Regions from separate parts of the Exiguobacterium sp. N4-1P genome, predicted to be linked through region 2. Evidence: riboswitches for the same ligand, from Rfam matches in the RefSeq annotation. Region 2 holds a riboswitch; each other region holds the start of a gene.

Region 1 (3,208 bases), 800 kb from region 2:
TCAGGCGCCCGCGGCGATCGACAATGACACGGACCGGTTCGATGCCGGTCGAACTGCGCAACGTCAGTGCCGGGTCATCGATGATCACCGTGTCGCTTCCGACGAGAATCGCGTCGTGTATCCCGCGTAACTGCCGTCCGTCAGCACGTGCCGCTTCCGAAGTGATAAAGCGTTGTTCACCCGTCGCAATCGTCCCGTTCATCGTTTGGGCGACTTTCACTGTGACATGCGGACGTTTTCGTTCAATCGCCGTCCAAAATGGTTCATACAGTGCCACTGCCTCGTCTTTTAGTAGACCGACTTCGACGTCAATCCCCGCCTGACGGAGACGTGTGATACCGCTTCCTGCGACGAGCGCGTGGCGGTCCTCTGTCGCGATAAAAACACGATTGATTCCTGCTTCGAGGATTGCTTCCGTACACGGCGGTGTTTTGCCGTGATGATTGCACGGTTCGAGTGTCACGTAGAGATCGGCTCCGCGTGCTGCTTCACCTGCCATGAGGAGCGCTTCGACTTCGGCATGGGGTCCTCCCGCATAACGGTGGGCCCCAAAACCAACAATCCGCCCCTGTTTGACGATGACGCAGCCGACACTCGGATTCGGGCTCGTTTGACCGTTTAACATGTGTGCTAGTTGCATCGCATAACTCATGAATGTTTCCATTTTTTCCGCTCCTTTCAATAAAAAAGACGCCTCCTGTAAAAGGGGCGTCGTGATTGAAGGATTGACGAAATAAGCGTCTCGCGTTTCTGTTTTTACACATACAGAAACAGACCTTTCCCTGAAAACATTTTTTCAGAAAATGGCAGCAAGCGCATTGTTTCGTCCTTCTCCCATCCGGACTTTACCGTCGGCCCTGGAGTCTCACCAAGTCAGCCACAGTGCGTACACTGCAGGTCGCGGGCTCATCGATTTATCAATCGCATCACCGCCGGTTGGGATTTTCACCCTACCCCGAAGAACTGGTTATTGAGTTATACAGCTCAAGACTAGCACAGGTCATTCTAAAATACAAAATGAATTGTATTTCATTCTCTTTTTTTAGGAAAACATCAAAAAAAGGACCCTTCTCTTAAAAGAAAAGGATCCTTCCATCTGCACTAAGGCAGAATCCGCTCCGCTCATCTTTCAGACAAACGTCTGACGGAATTGGCACAGTACGACGTAAGAAGTCTGTTGCCGAGGTTTCGTAGGGCCAGTCCCTCCACCTCTCTCGATAAGTGCTACGGTATGAAGTTCATATGTGTGATGTTTCAAGTCGTTCTTATGTCGTGAATCTAATGCTTACACTACGGGGATTCCTTTCTCAAGTCAACCATATTTTCAAAATTAAACCAAATTACCCAGTTTATCAATTTCGACTTCTTTTTGACGTCTTGACAACGTATTTCAATCAATGCTATTCTCTTCACAATGATTATTCCGACAATTCCTATACGATATATCAAGAGTGGGCGAGAGATCTGGCTCTACGAACCCACGGCAACCTGCAACATGCAAGGTGCTCCGACCAGCAAAGCCGATGCTTTGGATGATACTTACGAGAATCTCGTAGTGCGCCTAAAGCACTACGAGTTTTTTAATAGAAGGAGGAACCCTTTATGAATTCATCATCACCCGTCCTGTTTGGCGCAGAAGCTTTTTTGATTGAACGAGGTCCAATCGGTATTTTACTGTCTCACGGTTTTAACGCAACCCCTCAAAGCGTCCGTACTGTCGGAGAGCAGTTTGCCGCCCAAGGGTTTACCGTGTATGCCCCGCGTCTCGACGGACACGGGACGAGCATCCGTGATTTCGAAGCGTCGACTGCTGAAGATTGGAAACAAAGCCTCCGCCAAGGGTTCGACGTCTTAACCAATCATTGTTCGTCCATTTTCATCGCCGGACAATCGATGGGTGCGACACTTGCCCTTGCACTCGTCGCGGAAGGATTACCTGCTGACGGATTGATTACGATCAATGCAGCGTTAGCGATTCCTGCCTATGAAGCATTATCTTTTGAAGACTGTCCACGCTACTTAAAAGAAAGTACCCCAGACATTAAACGTGAAGCGTTTGAAATCATCTATGACCAGGTCCCTGTCGTCTGCGCATCGGAACTTTTGACCTTGATTGACCAGACACGTCCACTCTTACCAGCCATCGAGATTCCAACACTTATTTTATATTCTGCCGAAGACCATGTCGTCCCGCCTGAAAGTTCGGATTACCTTTATCAAGTCATCGGTTCGACGGACAAACGGAGCTATTGCCTGCTTGACTCCTATCATGTCGCGACCCTCGATTATGATCAAGAAACGATTGTCCGCGAGGCAACACACTTTGTACACCAATATAGTCGTTTGACCCACACCGGTTGATGTCTTTCCTGCGCGAAAGCAAGGGATGAAGACTGTTTCGATGCGTGTTTCAAGCATCGACTAAGCCGTCCAAAACAATATGAATGCGCAAAAAAATGGCCGATGCTCCCTTGAAACGATGGGAGTATCGGCCATTTGATTGATGTTGTCCTGACTGATGAATCAGTCCTTCGTTTACTTCATCAGTTCTGTTGCTGTTTCTTCCATTGTTGCAGGGCTTGCGATTTCCCCGGCACTTCATGGCAGTGGCGGCAACGCGGCTCATACGACTCTGACGCGCCGACTAAAATGATTGGATCATTGTAGTTGGCAGGTCGACCGTCGATTAAACGTTGCGTCCGCGATGCCGGGTCACCGCACGACAGGCAGATCGCCTGCAGTTTCGTGACGAACTCTGCCCGTGCGAGAAGTTCCGGCATCTTACCGAATGGTTCCGCCCGGAAGTCTTGATCGAGTCCGGCACAGATGACACGTTTTCCGTCCTGCGCGAGGGCCTCGATGACATCGACGATTTCATCATCAAAGAACTGAACTTCGTCAATCGCGACCACTTGTGTCTCTTGTGCGACTGCCGCGTACACGTCACGGCTCGTCGCCATCGGTACCGCGATGACAGAGTTGCCGACGTGCGAAACGACATGTTCTTCATGATAACGGTCGTCAATTGCCGGTTTAAACACTTGGACCGGCAACTTCCCGTACTGAGCCCGGCGAACGCGTCGAATCAGTTCTTCCGACTTACCAGAGAACATACTTCCGCAAATCACTTCAATCCAACCATACTGATTTATTACATGCATCATTGCAGACACCGTCCTCTAAAATTAGTCACTTTAACGAGTATAGC
Region 2 (3,208 bases):
CTGAAAGGATGATTATGATGCAACAGCAACTCTTCACTCAACTCGATCAACTCGAACAACAAATCATTGAAAGACGTCGTGATCTGCACCGTCACCCGGAACTCTCTTTTCAAGAAGTGCGGACACCAAACGCCATCGCCTCATTTTATGATGAGCTTGGTCTCCCTTACCGCAGGAACGTCGGTGGTAGCGGGATCGTCGCGACCCTCAAAGGAAAACATCCTGGAAAGACCATCGCCATTCGGGCCGATTTCGATGCCCTGCCACTGCAGGAGGAAACGGATCTCGCCTTCCGTTCGATTCATCCGGGTGTCATGCATGCGTGTGGACATGACGGACATACGGCGATTGCACTCGGTCTTGCCTCGGCCTTTACAGCACTGCAAGAAGACCTTCACGGAACAATCGTATTCATTCATCAACACGGGGAAGAAGTCTTCCCGGGTGGTGCCATTCAAATGATTGAAGACGGCTGTCTTGACGGGGTCGATGCAATTTTCGGTACGCATCTCGAAAATGACTTACCTGTCGGAACAATCGGCTATCACGCAGGACATACGCTGTGCGCCATCGATGAATTCGAAATCGTCGTCCACGGACAGGGTGGTCATGCGCAAGCCCCTCATAAAACACAAGATGCACTCGTCGCCGGGGCACAACTCGTCTGTAATCTCCAACACCTCGTCAGTCGGCGCGTTGATCCGTTTTCACCTGCCATCATCGCAATCGGTTCATTCCACGCCGGAACGGCTCCGAACATCGTTACTGGTGAGGCACGGATTGTCGGAGAAATTCGAACATTTGACGAAGCGCTGCGTCACCAGTTACGACAGCAGGTCGATTTGGTTGCCCGGACGACGTGTGCCGGAATCGGTGCGAGCTATTCCATCGACTTTACGACGGGTTATCCTTCCCTTTGGAATCATCCGGTAGAAACAAATCTCGTTAAAGAAGCGACGGCTTTCTTAGGTGAGGCATCTGTCAAAGAACTCAAACCGATGATGGCAGCCGATGATTTCGCCTATTATTTAGAGCGTATCCCAGGAAGCTACTTCTTTACGGGGTCCGCCAAAACGGATGGGAGTACGATTTATCCGCAACATCACCCGAAATATGAAATCGATGAACAGGCATTGCTTATCGGCGCAAAAGCCTTAGGTGCAACCGTCCTTCATGCTTTAGAATCTTAAGGATTGACTTTGTCGTTTTAGAGATGCTATTATCACATCAATGATAACGAATTTAATCAACTTCATATAACACTTATCAAGAGTGGACTGAGAGATCTGGATCGATGACGTCCCAGCAACCTGCCTTCAGTGGCAAGGTGCTACGACCAGCAAAGCGCAAGCTTTGGTTGATAAAAAGCGACGACTCCTTTTGCAACCAAGCAAAGGAGTCGTTTTCGTTTTCTCGCTGTCAGAGCACGAATGATTATAGGGCGACTACCGCCAGCGGAAAGGACGAGATATAGATGGAAAAAGCAACATTCGCAGGAGGCTGTTTCTGGTGCATGGTGACACCATTCGAAGAACTGCCCGGTATTCACGGAATTGTTTCCGGTTATACAGGAGGACAAATCGAAAATCCGACATACGAACAAATAAAAACAGGCACGACCGGTCATTCGGAGGTCGTCGAGATTACATTTGATCCAGCGTTATTCTCATACGAGCGGTTACTCGAACTTTACTGGCCGCAAACGGATCCGACTGACGCCGGCGGACAGTTCCAGGACCGTGGGACACAATACGCACCTGCCATCTTTTATCATACGGAAGAACAGCGCCTTGCTGCGATTGCTTCACGTGACGCGCTTGCTGCGAGCAATCGCTTTAAGCAGCCGATCGTCACACGAATCGAAGCGGCACAAGCCTTCTATCCAGCAGAAGACTATCATCAAAACTTCCACAAAAAGAATCCGGAACACTACAAAAAAGACCGGAAAGCATCCGGTCGCGATGAATTCATCGATGTGGCTTGGAAAGAAGAAGTATCTGTCTAAACTAAAAAAGCCCGCTTCGTGCGGGCTTTCAGCATGTAGACAAACTCTTATGAAGAGTGACTATGCTATAACAAGAGGCAATCCGTTCGCGTTTCCCTGTCTCATCTCGTCTTCAAAGCGATTCGAGACAGACTGTGCTCTAACACTACTCTATGATTTTCTCTGCGGTACACCCTGAAAGCTTCGTTTTTCGTTGACTCCTACGGGAAAAAGCGCGTGAACACGCGCTGCCAAGAGGCTGGCAAGACCCTGCTCGTTGTCCGTGAGGATCAAGGAGCAACGGCTTGCGCCTCGCCCGAGGAAAGCAACGAAAAAGGAAGAAGCTTCCCCCCCACGTTCCTTTGTCTGCATGTTTATGTAGTCAAAAGTTTTCAATTGTCTTTTTGATAAGGTAGCCTAAAAGGTTTTGATTTCTGTCGACTCTAGTTATTCATCACATTCATTAATGTATCCTTATGGTGACGCGCTAACTTGATCAATTCAAAATCGCCCGTACTAATTTTGGCTTTGAGGGTTTCAACTTCCCCCCATGCTAACTCATACTGTTTTTTATCAATGACACCTTGAGATAAAGCATCTTCCAGTTCATCAGTATCCATTATGTACATATCACCAGACGGTAGCAGAACGATGTCTAAAAATAAGTCCTCCCACCACGGACTTCCATTAGTAAAACCATTCTGCAAACAAATATCGATATACCACTGCACAATATTTCCACTCGCATCGAACATCGTTGTAACAGCATGGTGTGCATTTGACGGGAACTGTTGCAGCCACATGTAACCATCATCCAAAATACAGACATGTCCCTTTTCATAATGAACGTTCAAGGGATGCGATACTTGAAGGGCATGCAATAATGTTACATGCCCTTCAAACTCTTCTGTCTCGATTAATGACTGTGCGTACGCTCTCTCGGTGATTCGCTTCCAATTCTCACGTTTTCCATCTCTTCGCTTTAGCATCTTCACACGCCCCATTCAACCATTACGATACCTTTTCCGACAACTCATCCGAAGATTCGATTTCTACGACTTGATATCGTTTCAACACAAAAATACCGGCTAGCATCACAAGCAATCCAGTGACTTGTCCGAGCGAAAGCTCAAGTTCCGGTAAACCGAACCAACCGAACAAGTCGACACATAATGCAAAACTCAGTTGCGAAATCAAGACGACCGAAATCGCAATCGATGGACC
Region 3 (3,208 bases), 980 kb from region 2:
CAAAGCAACGAGTAGGATGATGAATGGTAACGAGCGGACGATGTTGATGGCGAAGTCCAACGTCGTTCGAATGAAGACGTTTTGGAAAAAGAGTCCGCGGTCGGTGATGAATAATAAAATCCCGAGTGGAATTCCGATGATGATGGCGAAGGCGAGTGAAATGCCGACCATGAAGGCCGTCTCTCCGAGTGCTTTCGTTAAGTCAGGGAGTATGGTCGTAAACCGGTCAAGCGACATCTTGAATCACCTCGATTGCGTGCAACTGTCCCTCGAGCCAGGTTAAGGCACGATTCACGTGCAGTGTCGGTCCCGTCAAACTGACGATTAAGACGCCAAACGCGACGTCCTGAATGTAGTCGACCTTCCCATGCAGGATGCTGACTGCGATATCGAATTGTTTGATGGCTTCAGATAAGGTACTCTCACTTGTTTTTTCACCCGTGAACTGAAGTCGAATGACTTTGCCGGGTGTCGTCCGTAAAATCCGTTCCGGCAACTCGATTTGGAGTGCCGTATCGACGTAATGTTTTGTGACCGGATGTTCGGCTTGACTAAATATGGCGTAAGTCGAAGCGACTTCGACGACTTCACCGTGCGCCATGACGGCGACGCGGTGACAAATTTGTTTGACGACGTCGATTTCGTGGGTGATGAGGATGATCGTCAAACCGAGCCGGGCGTTCAAATCTTTCAGTAAATCGAGAATCTGGAGCGTCGTCACCGGATCGAGCGCTGAGGTCGCTTCGTCACAGAGTAAGATGTTTGGATTGTTGGCGAGCGCTCGTGCGATGCCGACGCGTTGTTTTTGTCCACCACTGAGTTGGCTCGGATAGTTCGTCTCGAATCCTTCGAGTCCGACGAGTGCCGTTAATTCTTGAATCCGTTTCGGGAACTCACGTCGTTTGACACCGGCAGCCTTTAAGGCGAACGCGATATTGTCGGCAACGGTGCGGGACTGAATCAGTTGAAAGTGTTGAAAGATCATACCGACCCGGAGACGGAGTTTGCGGAGAGACGTTTTGGAGACACGTGATAGATTGGCTCCGTCTACTATGACCGTACCGCTCGTCGGTGTCTCGAGTCCGTTAATCAACCGTAAGAGTGTACTTTTTCCGGCGCCGGATTCACCGATGATGCCGAAGATTTCCCCTTGTTCAATCGTTAAGTTGACATCGTTTAATGCAAAAATCGGTGTACGGTCACGGACAAATTGTTTTGTGATGTGTGCGAACTCAATCATGATGTTTCCCTCCCGATACAAAAAAATCGCTTTTTTCCAGTTAGAGAGCAACCAGAAAAAAGCGACGAAGTGTAGAATTTCGTAACTTATCTCTCAGAACAAAAGAAGTTCTGTAGGATGTGGCACCGTTCCATTACTGGTGGTTGCCGGACGTCGTTGGGCCTAATCCCTCGGTCGCTCTCGATAAGTAGCTATGCTGTTGGGATTTACTTTAACGGAAATGATTCCCATCTGTCAAACGTTTTTTCAGAATTATTCGGCAACGGCGGTTTGGAAGAGCTGAAGGGTCCCGATTCGCTTGACAGCCTCGACGAGTCGGTCGACATCGGCAATCAGACTGATCCGGACGTAACCTTCACCGTATGTACCAAAGAAATGACCCGGTGTCACGGCGACATGCGCTTCGTCGAGCAGGTGATCGGTGAAGCTTTGGGACGTGAAGCCGGACGGAACAGGGAGCCAGACGAAGAACGAACCGCCGGGAACCGGTCCGTCCCAGCCGATTTCGTTTAATGCACCGAACAACGCATCGCGTCGCGTCTCATACAAGGCGCTCAGTTCACGGACACATGTCTGATCGCTTGAAAGTGCGACCGTCGCTGCATGCTGGATCGGTGTGAAGGCACTGACGTAAAGGTGTTCCTGGTATGTTTCGATGCTCGCGATGACGGACGGATTACCGATTGCAAAGGCAATCCGGAAGCCGGACATGTTGAACCGTTTAGAGAGTGAAAACAACTCAATCCCGACATGCTTAGCGCCTTCCGTCTGGAGGAAACTCCGCGTCGGACCATCGAAACTGATCCCGCCGTACGCTAAGTCATGGACGACGCAAATGTCATGTGCATCAGCGAACGCGACCGTTTGTTCAAAAGCCGCTGCCGTCGCTGTCGCACCGGTCGGATTACTCGGATAGTTGAGGAACAACATCCGGGCTCGTTCGACGTCAAGCGAATCGAGGAGATCATAGTCAGGCAAAAAGCTATTTTCAGCGAGAAGCGGAAGCGTGATCGGATACGCACCGGCAAGTGCTGCGCCTGATAAGTAATCCGGGTAACCTGGATCCGGGACGATGACCCCTTCACCGGGATTGACGATCGTCTGCGGAAGGGCGACGATGCCGGCCTTGCTTCCGAGTAAAATCGCGACTTCTGTCGCCGGATCAACCGACACGCCAAATTCTGATTCATAAAAATTAGCGACGGCCTGTTTTAAGAAATCATGTCCGCGAAACGGCGGGTATTGGAGATTACTTGCATCATCGATGGCTTGTTTTAAAGCATCGAGAATATGTACGGGTGTCGTTTGGTCCGGTGTTCCTTGACCTAGCGTGATGACGTCGTGTCCTGCGGCTTTGACGGAACCGATCCGTTGGGCAAGTTCTGCGAAGACGGGATCGGGCAAGCGATCGATGGCGATCGATGGGGCGAAATGTTTCATCTCTGTTCCTCCTTCAGGTATTGTCGTCAAGAATAGCGAATTTTCAGTCAAAATGAAAGAGGTTTTTTAAAATTCCTTAAAAATTAGAAGAACATTCCAATTTCAGACGATGTTCTTGATACACTAGACAAGTAATCGATTGACTACTAGACGGGAGATGGAAAAGATGAATCGGACCTGGTGGAAAGAAGCCGTCGTTTATCAAGTGTACTGGCGGAGTTTTAACGACTCGAATGGAGACGGGATGGGGGACTTGCGGGGCGTGATTGAAAAGCTCGACTACATCGCCTCACTGGGGGTGGATGTCATTTGGCTTAACCCCTGTTATACATCACCTGATATCGACAACGGTTACGACATCGCTGACTATTACGGCATCATGGAGAAAGCCGGCACGATGGCAGATTTGGACCAGCTGATTGAATCGGCGCATGCGCGCGGCTTAAAAATCATTCTCGATCTTGTCGTCAATCACACAAGTAATCAACATCACTGGTTTGAGGAGTCGCGCCGTGATCAAACGAATGA
Region 4 (3,208 bases), 580 kb from region 2:
GTGCAAGCAAAAAAGCACGATATTCCGTTTGCGATTGAACGACTCGATGGACGACGCTCTTTGTATACGGCGTGCCAGCAACAACTTGAAAAAGCAATGGTCCAACGTTTACTAAAAGACGAGCGTTAAAAAGTGAAACCTCCTCAAAAATAAACCGTAAAGAAAGGTAGCACTTATTTTTGAGGAGGATCTTTCGATGTCAAAACAATTAAAATTAGCAGCGCGCGAGTCGTTGCAGGGACGATGGGGCTTCATGGCATTAATGATGTTGTTGTTCTTAATCATTCAAGGCGTTCCGAACGGATTTGCGTCCTCACCCGAAGAGGATTTCCAATTTATCGACTTGATTGGTATGCTCTTGACGGTGTTGACCTTACCGGTTGCAATGGGATGGTCATGGCTCGCCCTATCTGTCGCCCGAGACGAGCAGACGAAAGTCGCCGATTTGTTTGAGCCGTACAAAATGTTCTTGAAAGCCATTGGAGTGTCAATCGTCCAAACCTTTTTCTTAGGGCTATGGTTCTTACTTTTCATCATTCCAGGAATCATTAAGTCATTCTCTTACATGTTGACGTATTACATCATTCGGGACGAACCATCGATTGGCATCCTTGATGCCATTACGCGTTCACGCCAAATGATGGATGGACACAAAAAAGAGGCGTTTTTCCTCGTCCTTTCGTTCATCGGTTGGTTCTTGCTCGGAATTGTTACGATCGGAATCGGTTTCCTCTGGATTGGCCCGTACTTCAGCGTCACAATCGCGAAGTTCTACGATCGCGTGCGTGGGGAAGAAGTTTCGACGACTGGTCACCGGACAGCCATGATGGATGCAAATCACAATGACTCACCGTTCGTATCACCAGAATGAATTGATTTTGAACAGCACCATACAAAGCAGGGATTGCCATCTTAAACCGATGTGCAATTCCTGTTTTTAGCTTCTAGACAAAGAAGTATCAAGAAACAGAGTGATTTTCCAAATGTTTTTTAATTCCGATAGGAAAAGAAGGTTTAAAGGTTGCTTTACTCTGCTAAAAGATGTACGCTAATTTCAATTATTCTTATCACGAGAAGTCGAGGGACTGGCCCGACGACACTTCAGCAACCCCGCATGAGCGGAAGGTGCTACTTCCAAGAGGAATTTATTCCTTTGAAGATAAGAGCCGACAGTAGACATTCGTCGCTCTTTTCTAAACGAAAAGAGCGATTTTTTTATGCAAAAAGGGGGCACAGGGGATGGAATACGGATTTTGGTTACCAATCTTCGGAGGTTGGTTACGAAACGTCGAGGATGAACAAATGCCAGCGACATTCGATTATGCGAAACAAGTCGCACAGACGGCAGAACGGATTGGCTTTTCTACGACATTGATTGCAGAATTGAACTTAAACGACATTAAAGGAATAGCCGAACCGAGTCTTGAGGCGTGGACGACGGCAGCGGCCATCGCGGCGACAACGGAACGGTTGGAAATCATGACAGCCGTCCGGCCCGGTTTTCATAATCCGGCGACGACAGCAAAGATGGCGGCGAACATCGATCAGCTGAGTAATGGACGCTTCACGCTCAACGTCGTCTCGGCCTGGTGGGAGGAAGAAGCCCGTCAGTACAATGGGATATTTACAGCCCATGACGAACGATATGCCCGGACGGAAGAATTCGTGACGGTCATGAAAGGATTATGGGCGGACGCATCACCCTATAGTTTTGATGGGGACTACTATCAGCTGGAACGGGCAGAGCTTCACCCGAAACCCGTTCAGCGTCCCGAAATCAAGCTCTACGCTGGTGGTGAGAGTGAGACGGGGAAACAGACGATCGTCAATCACTGTGATGCCTATGTCATGCATGGAGGAACGGTCGATGAAGTCGCGACGAAAATTACGGATATGAAAACCCGCCGCGCGGTGACCGGGAAACAGCCGCTTGCGAGTTTCGGACTGGCGGCCTATATCATCTGTCGCGAGACGGAAGAAGCGGCGCTCGAAGAATGGCGCCGGATTACGAACGTCAAGGAAGACGGTGCCGGATATGCCGGATATGACGACTTCGTCAGTAAATCGCAACTCGAACAACAGGTCAAACGAAATGACTATTCGGTCTCAAACCGGGGACTGCGTCCGAACTTGATTGGGACGCCGGATCAAATCGCAGAACGGATTCTTGAATTTGAAGCAGTCGGCGTGACATTGCTCTTGCTTCAATTTTCTCCGCAACTCGAAGAAATGGAACGCTTTGCCCGCGAGGTCATGCCACGCGTCGAAGCGAAACGAAAGGTAGGTCAACTAAAATGACGAAAATTCATATCTTACACGAAAATCAGGAATGGACGGATCATTTAATCAAGCGACTCGAGGAACTCAACTTACCGTATGAACAGTGGCACCTCAACGAAGGGGTCGTCCCACTCGATGAAACACCACCGGAAGGCGTTTTTTACAGCCGGATGAGTGCCTCGTCCCATACGCGCGGGCACCGCTATGCACCAGAATTGACGGAAGGGGTCCTCGCTTGGCTCGAAGAACATGACCGGACCGTTTTCAACGGAACTCGTGCGTTACGACTCGAGGTCAGTAAGGTCAACCAATACACCGCCTTACGAAAAGCAGGTATCCGTGTTCCGAAAACGACGGCAGCCGTCGGACGTGATCAAATCGTCCAAGCCGCTCAAAACATCGGAGTATCGTCGTTCATCACGAAACACAATCGTGCCGGTAAAGGACTCGGCGTTCAATTGTTCCACTCGATTGAAGCACTCGAGACGTATCTTGACGGACCGACATTCGATGAGCCGGTCGACGGCATCACGTTGATTCAAGAGTACATTCAAGCACCTGAACCCTACATTACGCGTTGTGAATTCGTCGGTGGTAAGTTCGTCTATGCGGTCCGTGTCGATACGTCGGAAGGATTCGAGCTCTGCCCCGCGGATGCTTGTGTCATCGATGATTTGTTCTGCCCGGTCGGAGAAGAGGCGGCAGAGACACCGATGAAATTCCAAATTGTCGACGGGTTCGATGACCCGATCATCGCCCAGTATGAAGCGTTCCTGCAAGAAAATAAAATCGCGGTCGCCGGGATTGAGTTCATCAAGGATGCAGACGGGACGATTTATACGTACGACGTCAATACGAATACGAATTACAATTCGGACGCTGAAGCGGCAGCTGGGAAGTTCGGGATGCTGGAACTCGCAACATTCCT

The links. Region 2 has a riboswitch for S-adenosylmethionine ahead of msrA (peptide-methionine (S)-S-oxide reductase MsrA). Riboswitches for the same ligand answer to the same signal wherever they lie in the genome.
Region 1: linked by a shared signal. The riboswitch ahead of A0126_RS13255 (alpha/beta hydrolase) and the one ahead of msrA (peptide-methionine (S)-S-oxide reductase MsrA) in region 2 are both predicted to bind S-adenosylmethionine.
Region 3: linked by a shared signal. The riboswitch ahead of A0126_RS12490 (methionine ABC transporter ATP-binding protein) and the one ahead of msrA (peptide-methionine (S)-S-oxide reductase MsrA) in region 2 are both predicted to bind S-adenosylmethionine.
Region 4: linked by a shared signal. The riboswitch ahead of A0126_RS14490 (LLM class flavin-dependent oxidoreductase) and the one ahead of msrA (peptide-methionine (S)-S-oxide reductase MsrA) in region 2 are both predicted to bind S-adenosylmethionine.

The regions. Positions count from the first base shown of each region.
Region 1 is NZ_CP022236.1:2,603,898-2,607,105, forward strand. Features, by position in the region: gene ribD (bifunctional diaminohydroxyphosphoribosylaminopyrimidine deaminase/5-amino-6-(5-phosphoribosylamino)uracil reductase RibD) at 1-664, opposite strand, end outside; FMN riboswitch at 823-967, opposite strand; SAM riboswitch class I at 1,120-1,224, opposite strand; SAM riboswitch class I at 1,440-1,542, shown strand; gene A0126_RS13255 (alpha/beta hydrolase) at 1,603-2,361, shown strand; gene A0126_RS13260 (thymidine kinase) at 2,544-3,161, opposite strand.
Region 2 is NZ_CP022236.1:374,019-377,226, reverse strand. Features, by position in the region: gene A0126_RS02015 (M20 metallopeptidase family protein) at 18-1,190, shown strand; SAM riboswitch class I at 1,261-1,367, shown strand; gene msrA (peptide-methionine (S)-S-oxide reductase MsrA) at 1,475-2,005, shown strand; gene A0126_RS02005 (ribonuclease FAU-1 family protein) at 2,428-2,973, opposite strand; gene A0126_RS02000 (DMT family transporter) at 2,996-3,208, opposite strand, start outside.
Region 3 is NZ_CP022236.1:2,431,190-2,434,397, reverse strand. Features, by position in the region: gene A0126_RS12495 (methionine ABC transporter permease) at 1-237, opposite strand, end outside; gene A0126_RS12490 (methionine ABC transporter ATP-binding protein) at 227-1,240, opposite strand; SAM riboswitch class I at 1,324-1,430, opposite strand; gene A0126_RS12485 (aminotransferase class I/II-fold pyridoxal phosphate-dependent enzyme) at 1,493-2,680, opposite strand; gene A0126_RS12480 (alpha-glucosidase) at 2,847-3,208, shown strand, end outside.
Region 4 is NZ_CP022236.1:2,831,095-2,834,302, reverse strand. Features, by position in the region: gene A0126_RS14500 (DUF2325 domain-containing protein) at 1-129, shown strand, start outside; gene A0126_RS14495 (DUF975 family protein) at 197-871, shown strand; SAM riboswitch class I at 1,062-1,166, shown strand; gene A0126_RS14490 (LLM class flavin-dependent oxidoreductase) at 1,240-2,298, shown strand; gene A0126_RS14485 (ATP-grasp domain-containing protein) at 2,295-3,208, shown strand, end outside.